DNA from 2 places in the Paucibacter sp. XJ19-41 genome. Region 1 is predicted to be linked to the other one. Evidence: riboswitches for the same ligand, from Rfam matches in the RefSeq annotation. Region 1 holds a riboswitch; the other holds the start of a gene.
The links. A riboswitch is a leader RNA that binds a small molecule or an ion and turns the genes downstream of it on or off. The one in region 1 is predicted to bind cobalamin.
Positions count from the first base shown of each region.

Region 2: it holds a riboswitch for cobalamin, as region 1 does, so the genes downstream of both, PO768_RS23885 (TonB-dependent receptor) here and PO768_RS09940 (TonB-dependent receptor domain-containing protein) in region 1, are expected to answer to the same signal.

Region 1 covers NZ_JAQOWX010000028.1:44,209-51,568, reverse strand. The annotation lists gene PO768_RS09955 (TolC family protein) at 1-133, shown strand, start outside; gene pth (aminoacyl-tRNA hydrolase) at 175-810, shown strand; gene PO768_RS09945 (hypothetical protein) at 807-1,241, shown strand; cobalamin riboswitch at 1,244-1,481, shown strand; gene PO768_RS09940 (TonB-dependent receptor domain-containing protein) at 1,556-3,448, shown strand; gene cobU (bifunctional adenosylcobinamide kinase/adenosylcobinamide-phosphate guanylyltransferase) at 3,452-4,024, shown strand; gene PO768_RS09930 (ABC transporter substrate-binding protein) at 4,021-4,932, shown strand; gene PO768_RS09925 (FecCD family ABC transporter permease) at 4,932-5,927, shown strand; gene PO768_RS09920 (ABC transporter ATP-binding protein) at 5,924-6,691, shown strand; gene PO768_RS09915 (cobyrinate a,c-diamide synthase) at 6,700-7,360, shown strand, end outside.
Region 2 covers NZ_JAQOWX010000126.1:2,274-9,633, reverse strand. The annotation lists gene PO768_RS23895 ((2Fe-2S) ferredoxin domain-containing protein) at 76-459, opposite strand; gene PO768_RS23890 (PepSY domain-containing protein) at 456-1,955, opposite strand; gene PO768_RS23885 (TonB-dependent receptor) at 1,959-4,118, opposite strand; cobalamin riboswitch at 4,272-4,523, opposite strand; gene PO768_RS23880 (ATP-binding protein) at 4,574-7,360, opposite strand, start outside.

The DNA of each region.
Region 1 (7,360 bases):
CGACTTCCTCGCGGTGCTCGATGCCGAGCGCGAGCTGCTGTCGGCGCGCGACCGGCTGGCCCAGTCGCAGACGGCGGCCGCCACCTCGCTGGTGGGCGTCTACAAGGCGCTGGCCGGCGGCTGGGGCGGCTGAGCGCGGCCGGGCTCGGGTCATGGGCAGGGATAATCCCGCCCATGATTCGACTCTTTGTTGGCCTCGGCAACCCAGGCCCCGAATACGAGGACACCCGCCACAACGCCGGCTTCTGGTGGGTCAATGACCTGGCCCGCAAGCTCGGCGGCACGCTGGCGGTGGACCGCAACTATCACGGCCTGGTGGCGCGCATCAATAACGCGCCTGGCGCGGCCGGGCCGATCTGGCTGCTGGAGCCGATGACCTATATGAACCTCAGCGGCAAATCGGTGGCCGCGCTGGCGCGCTTCTTCAAGATCGCGCCCGAGGAGATCCTGGCCATCCATGACGAGCTCGATATCGAGCCCGGCCAGATGAAGTTCAAGCAAGGCGGCGGCAACGGCGGCCACAACGGGCTCAAGGACATGCAGGCCTGCCTGGGCTCGGCCAATTTCTGGCGGCTGCGGCTGGGCATCGGCCATCCCGGCGTCAAGGCCGAGGTGGCCGGCTATGTCTTGCGCAAGCCGCCGCTGGCCGAACGCCAGGCCATCGAGGACTGCATCACCAAGTCGCTGGAATCCGTCGATCTGATGTTGAAAGGCGAACTGGAGCGGGCCATGATGAAGATACATGCCAAGCCGCCCAGGCCCAAGCCACCCAAACCGGACACGCCACCCACCGCGCCTGCATCATCATGAACGCCCTGCCGCTCACCTGCTGCACCATCGCCTTGATGGCCGTGGTCAGCGGCGTGCCGGCACAGACCGAAACCCGCAGCACCGGCGTCTATCGCTGCGGGCCCGAGGGCCGCGATCTGCGCGACTCGCCCTGCCCCGACGGCAAGGCCGGCACCCACCGGGCCGTCGAATACGAGCAGCCGGCCTCGGCCGCGCAGCGCGAGGCCCTGCAGCGCCAGCGCGCCGATGCCAAGCGGGCCCGCGAGCTCGAGCGTGAGCGCCAGCGTTTCGAGGCCAGCCATCCCAAGGGTGGGCCTGTCGGCATCGATGGCCTGGCTCGGCCCGAGCCGGTGCTGAGCAAGGCGGAGGGCGACAAACCGCCGTCGACCAAGAAGCCCAAGACCAAGAAACCCAAGCGGCCCAAGAGCAGCGCCGCCTCGGCACCACGCTAGCCGCTAGAATCCACGGCGTTGGTGCTCGTGCAGCCGTCATGGCTGCGCAGTTAAACGGGAATCAGAAGGGCGCGCCTCGCCGAGGTAAACCTAACCTGAGCTGTCCCCGCAACGGTAAGTGGACGAAGTCGCCTAGCGCGGCTTCCGGTTCTGTACTCGCTCCACTGGCGCTTGAGGCGCTGGGAAGGACTCAGAGCTTGCATCCACCAGCCCGGATACCGGCCAACAAGTGATGTCCCGGCGTTGGCCGGGCCGTCGTTCCACAGGACCCGCGGGGAAGCTGGCGTCCTGGATGTACTGTTGTTGGTCCATAAATGAATACTTCTGTTCGGCGTCCCGCACGCGCGACGAGCGCACTGCTGCGCATGACTCCCTTTGCCCTGGCGCTGCTGGCGGCCCTGCCCGAGGCCCACGCCCAGTCCGCCGGCCGCAAGGGTCTCGACCCGGTCTTCGTGACCGCCACCCGCAGCCCGCAGGCGCTGAGCCAGGTGTTGGCCGATGCCACCGTGATCACCCGCGCCGACATCGAGCGCCAGGCCTTTGGCGGCCTGGCCGATCTGCTGCGCAGCCAGGCCTGTTTCGAGATGGTCCGCAACGGCAACCCCGGTGCCAACACCAGCCTGTTCGTGCGCGGCGCCGAAACCCGCCACACCAAGGTCTTGATCGACGGTGTGCCTTACGACTCGCAGCGCACCGACGGCGCATCCTGGCAGTCGCTGCCCCTGGCGCAGATCGAGCGCATCGAGATCGTGCGTGGCGCCGCAAGCGCGATCTACGGCTCCGATGCCATCGGTGGCGTGGTGCAGATTTTCACCCGCAAGGGCGAGGGCGCACCGCTGCTGGAGCTGGGTGTGGGCGGCGGCAACAACGGCCTGGCAAAGCTGGACGCCAGCATCAGCGGCCTGAACGGCATTTTCGACTACGCGCTCTCCGTCGCCAGCGAGCGCAGCGATGGCTTCAACACCCGACCGGTGATCGGCGATCCAGGCTACAGCCCCGATATCGACGGCTACCGCAGCCGCAGCGCCAGCCTGCGCCTGGGCGCGCAGCTGAACAAGGCTCACCGCGTCGACCTGATCGGCATCGACAGCCATATCAACAGCCAGTACGACGCCACGGCCAAGCCCAAGGTCGACGACCGCAATATCAACGCCGCCCGCGCGCTGCGCGCCGCCTGGACCGCGCAGTGGAGCACGGCGCTGGACACCAGCTTGAGCATCGGCGAATCCACCGACAACTACGAAACCAAGCCCAGCGTCTACAAGACCGAAACCCGCACCCGCTCCATCGCGCTCAGCGCCGGCCTCAAGATGGGAGGCGGCCAGCTCAACGGCTCGCTCGAGCGCCGCGAGGACAAGCTGCTGAACACCAGTGTGGCCGGCGGCAAGGCCGACCGCCACCAAGATGCCGTGGGGCTGGGCTATCTCTGGTCCGCCGGCCCGCTGTCGCTGCAAGCCCATGCGCGCCATGACCGCGACAGCGAGTTCGGCAGCGCCAACACCGGCACGCTCGCTGCCGGCTACCAGCTGAGCCCGCAATGGCGCCTGCTCAGCTCCTACGGCACGGCCTTCAAAGCCCCCTCTCTCTACCAGCGCTTCAGCCAGTATGGCAAACCCAATCTGGAGCCCGAGAAGGGCAAGAACGCCGAGATCGGCCTGCACTTCACACAAGGCGTCCATGGCGCCAGCCTGACGGCCTACCGCAACCTGGTCGATGACTTGATCATTTTCGGCGCACCCGGTCCCTGCCGGGACGGGTTCGGCTGCTACGAAAACGTCGGCCAGGCCCGCCTGCAAGGCCTGAGCCTGAAGGGCAACACGAGTTTCGGCGTGGTGCGTCTGTCCGGATCTCTGGACCTGCAATCGCCCAAGGACGTCACAGAGCTGGCAGGCCACAAGAACTACGGCAAGGTGCTGGCCCGCCGCGCCAAAACCCATGGCAGCTTGCGCGCAGAGACCGACGTGGCCGGCTGGGCCCTGGGCGCCCAAATCCTGGCCAGCGGCAAGCGCACCGACAACCTAAACACCGGTATCCAGCTGGGCGGTTATGCCACGCTGGACCTGGATGCGCAGTACAGCCTGAATCAGCAGCTGCGCCTGCAGCTCAAGCTGGACAACGCCTTCGATCGCAAGTACGAGACCGCGCGCGGCTATGCCAATGCGCCTTTCCAGTTCTTCGTCGGTCTGCGCTACACCCCGGAGCTCTAAGCCATGAGCGCCGCCCAGCACCACCTGATCGTCGGCGGCCAGCGCAGCGGCAAGTCGCGCCATGCCGAAAGGCTGGCGCAGGCCTGGCTGGCGGCCGTGCCCGGCCACAAGGTCACGGTGCTGGCCACGGCGCTGGCTTTTGACACCGAAATGAGCGCGCGCATCGCGCGCCATCAACAAGACCGACCGGCGGGCTTCGACACGATAGAAGCACCGCTGGCAATGGCTCAGGGGCTCGCCTCAATCGCCGCCCCCGGGCGGCTGATCCTGGTCGACTGCCTGACCTTGTGGCTGACCAACTGGTTGATGCCTATGGACGACCAGCCCGACCTGGCCGGCTGGCAGCTCGAACGCCAGCGCCTGCTGGACCTGCTGCCGACGCTGCCTTCGCCGGTGCTATTCGTCTCCAACGAGGTGGGCTGGGGTGTGTCGCCGATGTCGAGTGCGGCGCGCTTTTATGTCGACGAACTGGGCCGTCTGAACCAGGCCGTGGCCCGGCGCTGTCAAGACCTGACCCTGATGGTGGCCGGCCAGGCCTGGACCCGAGCGGTGGAGAAAGAAGAAGGAAGGCTATGAAACGTCTGTTGGCAAGCATGCTGATGGTGCTGGCGGGGCTGGCCCAGGCAGCGATCACCGTCAAGGACGACCGCGGCCAAACCGTCACGCTGACCGAGGTGCCCAGGCGCATCGTCAGCCTGCTGCCCTCGCTGACCGAGACGGTCTGCGAGCTGGGCGACTGCGCCCGCCTGGTCGGCACCGACCGCTTCTCCAACTACCCGGCCACCGCCCGCGCCCTGCCCAAGCTGGGCGGGCTGGACGACACCAGCATCGAGGCCCTGGTGGCACTGAAGCCCGATGTCGTGCTGCTGGGCATGTCCTCGCGCCTGATGGACCGGCTGGAGGCGCTGGGCATCAAGGTCATCGCGCTGGAGACAAAGAGTCTGGGCGATGTGCGACGGGTGCTGGACAAGATCGCGCAGCTCTTGGGCAAGCCTGACGACGCGCGCCGAATCTGGAACCGCATCGACGGCGCCATCACCCACAGCGCGGCCAGCCTGCCGCCAGCTGCGCGCGGCCTGCGCATCTATTACGAGGTCGACTCTGCGCCCTATGCGGCCGGCACAGCCTCCTTCATGGGCGAGATCCTGAGCCGGCTGCACGGCCGCAATATCGTGCCGGCCGAGCTGGGGCCCTTCCCCAAGCTAAATCCCGAGTTCGTCGTGCGCGCCGACCCGCAGGTCATCATGGTGGGCCAGCGCAGTGCGTCGGGCCTGCCACAGCGCCCCGGCTGGGGTGCGATCCAGGCGGTCAGAAACAAGAAGATCTGCGTCTGGGTGCCGGCCGAATCTGATGTGCTGGTGCGCCCAGGCCCGCGCATGGACGAGGCCGCCGCGCTGATGGCCCGCTGCCTGCGCGAGGCCGCCGTCGGCCCGGTGGCCCTGCCCACCGTGCCCTTCAATGCGCCCCCGGGAGGGATGCGCTGATGAGCGCTCGCCATGGCCTGTGGCTCTTGATGCTGCTGCTCGGCAGCGCCGCGCTGCTGGCGCTGGGCCTGGCCATAGGCAGCACCGGCTGGAGCCCCTGGGTCGACAAGGACCCGGTGATGCAGCAAATCCTCTGGGACATCCGCGCGCCCCGCTCGCTGGGTGCCTGGCTGGCCGGAGCGCTGCTGGCGCTGGCCGGCGCGGTGGCGCAGGGCCTGTTCCGCAATCCGCTGGCCGACCCCTATCTCTTGGGCTGCTCGGCCGGCGCCTCGCTGGGCGTGGCCGTGCTGCTCTTCATGGTCGGCTTCTCGCCGGCCGCCACCGCGCTCGCGCTGCGGGTGGGCATGACGGGCGCAGCCTTTGTTGGCGCGGTGGGCGCAGTGCTGCTGACCCTGCTGCTGGCGCGCGGCGTCGAGCAGACGCTGAGACTGCTGCTGGCCGGCGTTGTCGTCGGCGTGGTGCTGGGCTCGGGCTCGGCCCTGCTGACCCTGATGAACCCCGACATCATGCGGGCCATGCAGGCCTTCATGCTGGGCAGCACCGGCTTTGTTGGCTGGAGTGCCGTGATGATCATGGCCGCGACCCTGCTGGCCTGCCTGCTGGTGGCCCTGGGCTGCAGCCGCAGCCTGGACGCGCTGAGCCTGGGCGAGGCCACCGCGCATTCGCTGGGCGTGCGTCTGGCCCTGGTGCGGGTGCTGCTGATCGCGGTGCTGGCCCTGGCCACGGCGGCGGCCGTTGCACAATGCGGGCTGATCGCCTTTGTTGGTCTGGTCGCCCCCCATCTGGTGCGCAGCTGGGGGCCGGTCACGCATCGCAGCCTCCTGCTGCTCAGCCCGCTGGCCGGCGGCATGCTGCTGCTGGCGGCCGATATCGGCGCGCGCTGGGTGATTGCGCCGCAGGAGCTGCCGGTGGGCATCATCACCGCGCTGCTGGGCGGCAGCTACCTGCTGTACCTGATGCACCGGCGTTCCTCAGGCTTGGGGAGGCGGTCATGAGCGCTGCGTCCTTGCTGAGCCTGGATCTGCGCTCGCTGAAGCTCGGCGGCAGCACCATCTTGCAGCCGCTGCAATTTGCGCCGCAGGCGCGCGCCTGGACGGCGGTGGTCGGCCCCAATGGCGCCGGCAAGTCGACCATGCTGCGCGCGCTGACCGGCCTGCTGCCCTTCGACGGCGCGCTGCAGCTGCGAGGCCAGCCCTGGCACAGCTGGCCGGCACGCGAACGCGCCCGCCAGGTCGCCTGGCTGGGCCAGAACGAGGCCAGCGCCGACGAGCTCAGCGCGCTGGACGTCGTGATGCTGGGCCGATTGCCGCACCAGCCCTGGCTGGCGCCGGCCAGCAGCGCCGACCACGCGGCCGTCGAGCAGGCGATGCGCATGACCCAGAGCTGGGACTGGCGCGCCCGTCCGCTGGGCCAGCTCTCCGGCGGTGAGCGCCAGCGGGTGCTGCTGGCGCGTGCGCTGGCCGTGCGGGCGCAGGCCTTGCTGATGGATGAGCCGCTGGCCCATCTGGACCCGCCGCACCAGAGCGACTGGGTGCAGATCGTACGCGGGCTCGTCGCCGAGGGCGTGACCGTGGTCTCGGTCCTGCATGAACTCAATATCGCGCTGCAGGCCGACAGCGTCGTCGTGATGGACGCCGGCCGCATCGTCCACCAGGGCCCGCCCGAGGCCGCCGCCACCCACGCCGCGCTGCAGCAGGTCTTTCAGCAGCGCCTGCTGATACTGCAGGTGCAGGACCGCTGGCTGGCCTTGAACGCATGAGAAGAATGATGAACAGCTGCCCCGCCCTGATGATCAGTGCCCCGTCCTCCGGATCGGGCAAGACCAGCGTCACCGCCGCGATCGCGCGCCATGCCCGAAATGCTGGCAAGCGCGTCCGTGTTTTTAAAACCGGCCCGGACTATCTGGACCCCATGGTGCTGGAGCGCGCCAGCGGCCACCCGGTCTATCAGCTGGACCTCTTCATGGGCGGGCTCGCGCACTGCCAGGGCCTGTTGGCCCAGGCCGCAGCAGAGTCCGACCTGATCCTGGTCGAGGGCGTGATGGGGCTGTTCGACGGCGCGCCCAGCAGCGCCGACCTGGCCGCCGCCTTTGGCCTGCCGGTCCTGGCGGTGATCGACGCCTCGGCGATGGCCCAGACCTTTGCTGCGCTGGCCGTGGGGCTGCAGACCTTCCGCCGCGACATCCGCCTGTGCGGCGTGGTCGCGAACCGGGTCGGCAGCCCGGCCCATGCCCGCATGGTGGCCGAGGGTCTGCCCGAGGACCTGCCCCTGGTCGCGGCGCTGCAGCGCAGGCAAGACCTGGCCCTGCCCGAGCGGCATCTGGGCCTGGTGCAAGCACTCGAATTGCCCGAGCTCGACGCGCAGCTGGACAGCTGGGCCAAGGCTTGGGGCGAGGCCTCGGCCGACTTCGAGTTCCGGCCGGTGCGCT
Region 2 (7,360 bases), on a different contig from region 1:
GGCGCCACCGGTGGTCGACGCTGCCCTCTGCTGCAGGCGAACTCCAGCTATTTGCAGCGTGCCGCCCCTCCAGGCTCAGCCCTCAGGCTCCTCCACCCCGCCCGGCCCCTGATGGAACAGCAGATCCGCCACCGGCCGGCCGCCGACCAGGTGCTCGCTGATGATGCGGTCCAGGTTCTCGCCCTTCGCGTTGTAGTACCAGCTGCCCTCGGGCTGCACGCACATCACCGGCCCGCCCTTGCAGGCCGCGAAGCAGCTGACCCGGCTGCGTTTGACGCGCAGCTCCCCCTCGTGGATGCCGGCCGCCTTGAACTTCTCGCCCAGGCTGTCGAAGATGGCCTGCGCCTCGCCGTCCTGGGTGCAGCGCGTGCCGGTGCAGACCAGCAGATGGCGGCGGTAAGGCAGGATGCTGGGCTTGATGGTGGTGGTGGTGGTGGTGGTGGTGTCGTCGTCGCTCATGAGGGTTTCCGTTTGTTCCGGCGGCTGCGGCTGCTTTGCAGGCGCCGCCAGGCCAGCACACAGCCGCTCAGCGACAGCGCCGCGCCCAGCAGGCTCAGGGCCGTGACCACCAGATCGCGGCCCAGCACCGACGCGGCCAGCGGCGGGAAGTCCCAGCGATGCAGGGCATTGAAGAGCCAGCGGTTCCAGCGCCCGGCCTGGTCTACCCGCAGCGCCACGCGGGCCGTGCGCGGGTCCAGATAGTAGACGCTGCCGGCGGCATCGTCGAAAGCCACGCGGTAGACCGGGAAGGCGCGGGTCTGGTGGCGCAGCGCGTAGTAGTGCAGATCGGGGCCGTGCAGCCAGCCGGCCTCGACAACGCGGGCCTCCGGCTGCAGGCTAGCGGCGGCCGTGCGCAGCCGCGCCTCATCCAGCCCCTCGGGCAAGACCTGGCCCTGCATGTCCAGCAGCCGGCTGCCACCGGGAGCCGAAGCCAGCCACAGATGCTGACCCTGGAAGCGCAGCGCGGCCAGCTCGCCAACGCCATCGCGCAGAACGGCAGGCAGAGCATCGGGAAGCGATAGCGAGTCTGGCTGCAGCGCACCGCCGCGCCAGCGCTGCTGCTCGCCGGCCGCCGCACGCTCGCCGCCGGGCCAGCCCCAGGGCGCCATCGACAGCCAGCCGCTGAACAGCCAGGTCAGCAGCACCAGGCCGCCGCCCAGGCCCAGCAGATGGTGCCAGCGTTGCCAGCGCTCGCGGTAGGGGCTGACGCTGCCGCTGGCATAGCGGCCGCGCAGGCGCAGGCGCTGCATCCCCAGCACCAGGCCCAGCAGCACCAGGGCCAGCGCCGCCCCGCTGCTCCACAGCACCACATGGCGCCACAGGGGGCCGTTGGCGCGCAGCGGCGTGAAGTACAGCCAGTGCGTCACCGTGCCCAACCAGTTCCAGCCGCGCTCCCAGGCCCTCGTGTCCAGCACCAGCTCGCCGCTGCGCTGGCCGATGTAGAGCTCCAGCCCCTCGTCGCCATCGCCCTGGACCAGGGCCACGCGGTACAGCGGGCGCTGCGCGTTGAAGCGGCTGTAAATGCTCCACTGGTCGCGCTGCAGCAGCTCGACCTCGGCCACGGCAAGCCGGCGGCCACTGAGCCGCCCGCCCTGCTCGATGGCCAGTGCCCGCGCCTGCGCCTCGGTCAGCGGCACACGCGGCCGTCCGGTCAGGGCGTCGACCGCGTGCCAGGTCTTGCCCGCCTCCTGCAGCAGCCAGACCGGCCGGCCCAGCTGCTGCTGCAGTCGCAGGCCCTCGGGTGCCCCCGCGATGCCCAGCGCGGCCCAGGCCTGGGCCGCGCTGACCGGCGGTGGCGCGGCAAGCAGCGGGGCCAAGGCCTGCAGCCGCTCACCCTCCTGCAGCGCGGGTCGGGCCACGAACAGCATCACCAAGCCCGAGAGCAGCCACAGCAGGATCAGCAGGCCCAGCGCGATGCCCAGCCAGCGATGGAGGAGATGGAGCCAGCGCTTCATCGCTCAGCGCAGCCGCCAGTCCAGCACCAGGGCGGCGCTGCGGGGCGCGCCCAGCATGGCGGCGCGGCCGCTGCCCATGCTGCTGGCATAGAGCTTGTCGCCCAGATTGCGCAGCTGCAGGCGCAGGCTGGCGGCCTCGCTGAAGCGCCAGCCCAGGCTGGCATCGAGCACCGTGTAGGCGGCCAGGCTCATCGCGTTCTCGCGGTTCGTGAAACGCTGGCCGACATGGCGCAGCCCGGCGCCGATCTCGTAGGCGCCCGCGCTGTGGCTGAGCCAGAGATTGGCCAGGCGCTCGGGCACATTGGGCGGGCGATGACCGGCCAGCGAGACCGTCTCCTTGGCCGCGTTGACGACGAACAGATGCTCGTAGCGGGCCTGCACCAGCGCGGTGTTGGCATCGACACGCCAACCCGGCGCCGGCGTCCAGACCGCGCCGAACTCTAGGCCGCGCGAGCGCTGGCTGCCGCCCTGCACGCTGTCGTCCGGGCGGTTCGGCCGGGGCGAGGTGATGATGTGGTCCTTGACGATCTCGAACAGCGCCGCCGTCCACTCCAGACCGGCGCCGGCCCGCTTGTAGCCCAGTTCGAGCTGCCGGCCCTCGGTCAGGCGCAGATCCTTGTTGGCACTGGAGATCGACACCACATTGCCGACCGGATCGGTGCCGGTGCTGGCCTGGGCATAAAGGCTTTGCGTCGCATCGAGCTGGAACACCGTGCCCAGGCGCCAGGTGCTGGGGCTGAAGCGGGCCGCCCAGGGCGCCGGCAGCGCCGTGCCGGGCGCTGGATTGAGATTCTCGCGATCCACCCGAGTGCGATCACGGCGCAGCCCCAGGCTCAGCAGCCAGCGCGGCGCGGCCTGCCAGCTGGCCTCGGCGAACAGGGCCTGCTGATCGACCTCCGAGCGGCTGCGCGGCAGCAGCGCATCCCTGGCCTTGTAGAGGCCGGGATCGAAACCCTGCAAAGGCACGCGGCTGACGGTGCTGTATTCGTAGCGGTCGTTGGCATGCACGAAGTCCAGCGCCATCTGCTCGACGCCCACCAGGGCCTGCACAGCGCCAACGCGGGCCAGCAGGTCGGCCCGCAGCCCCGATTGGCGCAGCCGGTGCTGGATGCCCAGATAGCCCACGCGCTCGATCTGCTGGCCGTCCGGGGCCAGGCTGTACTCCTCCAGATTGCGCCACTGGCGATCGGCCTGGAAGCGGTAGGCCACGGCGCGGGCGCTCAGCGCATCGTTGATGCGCCAGTCCAGGCGCGCGCGGGCACGGTCCTGATCGACCTGCCAGAGCGCGTCGCTGACGTTGTAGTTCTCGCGGCGCAGCTCGGGCCAGAGGCTGCCATCGGCCTTCAGCGGCGTGCCGAAGTGATTGCTCGGACGTTCGCGATGCGCATCCAGGCTCAGGTCCAGGCGCAGATCGGGTGTGGCCTGCCAGCGCAGCGTGCTCATCAGCTTGGCGTGCCGGTGATCGCCGCGCTGCACATGGCCGTCGCCGCCAGTGGCCAGCGCATCCACGCGCAGCGCGGTGCCGGCGCTCAGGGGCTGGTTCAGGCCCAGACCCAGCCGGTAGTCGCCGGCCGTGCCCAGGCCTGCCGTCAGCTCCGCGCCCGTCTCGCGGCCCGGGGCCTTACGGACCAGGTTGACCAGGCCGCCGATGCTGCCGTCGCCATACAGCACCGAGGCCGGGCCGCGCAGGATCTCGATGCGCTGATAGCCCCAGCTGTCGGTCGGCGTGGACTGGGTGCCCGAGGCCGTGGCCATGCGCAGCCCGTCCTCGGCGCTGGCCACCGACTCGTTGCCGGTGAAGCCGCGGCTCGAGTAGGTGCTGCCCGAGGTGGCCGAGGCCTGCACCATGATGCCGGTGGCGCGACCCACCGTGTCGGCCACGCGGGTGTCGCCGCGGGCCTGCTGCAGGGACACATCGATGCTTTCGATGCTGGCCGGCGTATCCAGCGCGCTCAGCGCCAGGCGCGAGGCCGTCAGCTGCGGGGCCTTCAGGCCGCCGGCCTTGTGCGAGGCCCCCTGCACCAGCACCGGCCTGAGCTCGGTGGTCGGCGCGGTGCTGGGCGGGTCGACTTCGGCGGCGCAGGCCGGCATGCCCAGCAGGGTCAGGGCAGCGGCCGCGCAGGGGGCCACGACGGCGCAAGGCCGTGCAGGGAACTTCTTCATGATGATCAGCGCTCAACAAAGGGGGACGGCCACGCCGCCCGCGCCGCGAACAGCGGTGGACAGAGCAAGGCAGACAGGCAAGGACCATCCCTCGTGCGCACCACCTCCCCGTGGCCGCGCACCTCATGACGCTGCCGCCGGCCCGAGGGCTGACGGCGCATCGCCTTGTTGGCCGGTATCCGGGCTGACGGCGCGGCTCATATGCCCTTCCCAGACGCCGGGGCATCCAGTGGGCTGCGGATATGAGCTGCAGGTTTCTTCTTTCTGTCGAAACCTGGGTCCGTTTGACCGTTGCGGGGGCAGCTCAGGCAAGGATGGGGCCGCGTGGCCCTGCTCCCTCCTGATTCCCGTTTAACTGCGGCATCAATGACTGATCCCGCGAGCACCAACGGCGCGCATTCTATGCGAGGCCGGTATACCCCGATGTTGATCGGGCAAGACCAGGCCCCGGCCGTTCAGTCGTAGATTGACTTCTCGGGCCGCCGCGTGATCACCGCGATCGGCGGGGCCCAGCGTTCGCCGCGCGGCTTCGTGCTGGTCACCAGGGTGATCTCGCTGGGCTCGAAGACCTCGACGTTGTGCGTGATGGGCGTGGTCAGCAGGTACTGCGCGCGCGTGCTGCGCAGGAAGTGGCCGACCAGCTGGATATTGCGCACGTCCAGATGGGCAAAGGGCTCGTCGATAAAGACAAAGCCGCCGGGGGTCTCGTCGTCCTTCATCAGGCCCACCAGCAGGATCAAGCTCTTGAGCACCTGCTGGCCGCCCGAGGCCTCGCCGTCGTTCAGGCCCACCTCGCCCTTGCCGTCGAAGTTGAAGCGCACATGCAGGCCGGCCTGGGCCAGCACCATATCGTCGTTGTCCAGATGCGGCAGCTCGGCCTGGGCCATCACGCCGGCCAGTTCGCCGAGCTCCTGCACATTCTTCTTGTAGCGCCGCACGGTCGCGCGCAGCACATCGATATAGCGCTCGCGGGCATTGAAGGCGGCGATGCGCGCCATCTCGTTGCTGGCGCGGCGGTCCTCCAGCTGGCTGCTCTGCTCCAGCACCGAGACGTTCATCCGCGCATGGCGCTCCTGCACGGCGGGATCGGTCTCCCACACCCCGGTGTCCAGCTCCTGCTGCACATGGCGAGCCGCGATCTCGGCCTGCTTGGCGTTCTCGAACTCGTCGCGCAGCGCCTGCACCTTGGCCGGCTGCGTCCAGCTGGCCGGGAAGCGCTCGCGCGCCTCGCGCGAGGCCTTGGCCGCCAGGGCCAGGTCTTGCCGGCGCGACTCATGCTCGCGCAGCACGCGCAGCACATTCTCCTCGCTGGCCTTCAGCCCGCCCTGGGCGGCCTCATAGTCGCGCTCGCTGCGGGTGGCCGCGGTCAGCGCGCGGTCATGCTCGGCGTCGAGCGCGGCCATGCGGGTGGCGGCCTCGATACGGGCCTGGCGCAAGCCGGCCAGGCGGGCCCGGCCTTCCGCAAACTCGGCGGCCCGCTCGGCCAGCTCGCGCGCGGCCTTGTGGCCCTGGGCCGCCCGCTGCACGTCCTTGAGCTGGCGCTCGACCTCGGCCTGCTCCTTGGCGATGCGGCTCAGCTCGCTGTCGTAGCGGCTCAGCTCACGCTCCAGCGAGGCGCGGCGCGAATCCAGCGCCGAGGTGCCGAACTGGTAGTCGCGCGCCTCCACCCAGAGGCTGCGGCCGCCGCGACCGTCGCGGTAATAGGCCTCGGGCGTGATCCACTCGCCGCCGGCCTTGGCTCCGGTCTCGGTGTCCTTGACGCAGCGTATCGTCGCCAGCTGGCGCAGCAGCCAGCCGGGCAGCTTGGCATTGATCTTCAGCGCCGCCAGCAGCGAATCCTTGGGCGCCTGGGCCGGCGCGTTCTCGCCGTCGGCAACGACGTAATGGCGGTAGCGCTCCTTGGCCGCCAGGCCGAAGGCGCGGCCTTCGTCGCCGCTGTGGGCCAGCACCACCACCCAGCGCGAGGGCCGCAGCAGGCCCTCGGCGGCGGCACGCCAGGCCTCGTCGGCGATGTCGATGCAGTCGGCCAGCACATGGTGGGCGATGCCGGCCTCGTCGAGCGCGCGCCGAAAGCGCGTCACCTCGGGCGGCGGCGGCGGCAGGCGCTGGCCGCTCAGGGCCTCCATCGCCGCCTGGGCCTTGCGGCTCTGGTCGTTCTGGCGCGTGAAGCTCTCGCGCAGCGTGTGCTGGCGGCTGCTCAGTTCCTCCAGGCGCTGGGTCAGCTCCTGGCCGTCGGACTCCACCGCGGCCAGCGCCTTCAGCTCCTCCTCGCGCTTGGCCAGCAGCTCGACCGGGCGCTCGGCCTCGCGGGCCGCATCGAAGGCGCCGCGCGCGAGCTTGCGCTCGGCCTCCAGGTCCACCAGCTTCTGCTTGGCGGCCTCATGGCCCAGGTGCAGCGCATGCAGCTCGGCGCGCTTGGCCGACATCTGGCGCTTGTCGCTGGCGGCGAACAGGCGCTGGCGGTGCAGCTCGCGCAGGTTCTGCGCGGTGCGCGCGCGCGACTCGGCCCATTGCAGCACCGGCACCACCTCGGTGGCCAGGCGCTCGCGCTCCTTGAGCCGCAGCTGGTACTGCTGATAGCTGTTGACGCGGTTGGCCAGGTCCGAGAGCTGGGCCTGGGTGTGCGAGAGCTCGTGCGCGGCCTGCTCGACCTCCTTGAGCAGGCTTTGCTGGTGGCTGCGTGCCTGGTCGTAGCGGTCCAGCACCTCCTGGTCGCCGAAGACCTCGAACACCAGACGCAGCAGCTCCTTGGGCGAGAGTTCGCACAGCCGGTCGGTCTGGCCCTGCTCCAGCGCCAGCACGCGGCCGATCGCGCGGGTCAGGCCGGCGGCCTCGAGGCGGCGCTTCCAGGCCTCGATGCCCAGCCAGTCCTTCTCGGCCTTCTCGGCCAGCGCCTCGATCTCGTGCACGCCGTCCAGCATCACATAGCGGCGCTGCCAGTCGCCGCCGTGGCGCTCGATGCGGCAGGCCAGCGTCACTTGGTCGGAGTACAGCAGCGAGCTGGCGAAGGGGCGCGAGCTGTTCTGGCGGCCGCGCGCGCGGTTGTCCACCAGCGCGCGCAGCCAGGCCGTCTCGGCATTGGCGTGGCGCGCATAGGTCTTGTAGGTGCGGCCGCCCGAGCACTCCAGGCCCAGCAGGGTGCGCATCGCGTCGAGCAGCGTGGTCTTGCCCGAGCCATTGGGGCCGGCAATCGTGATGATGGCGCCGTCCAGCGGCATCGAGACGCGCTGGCAGTAGTCCCA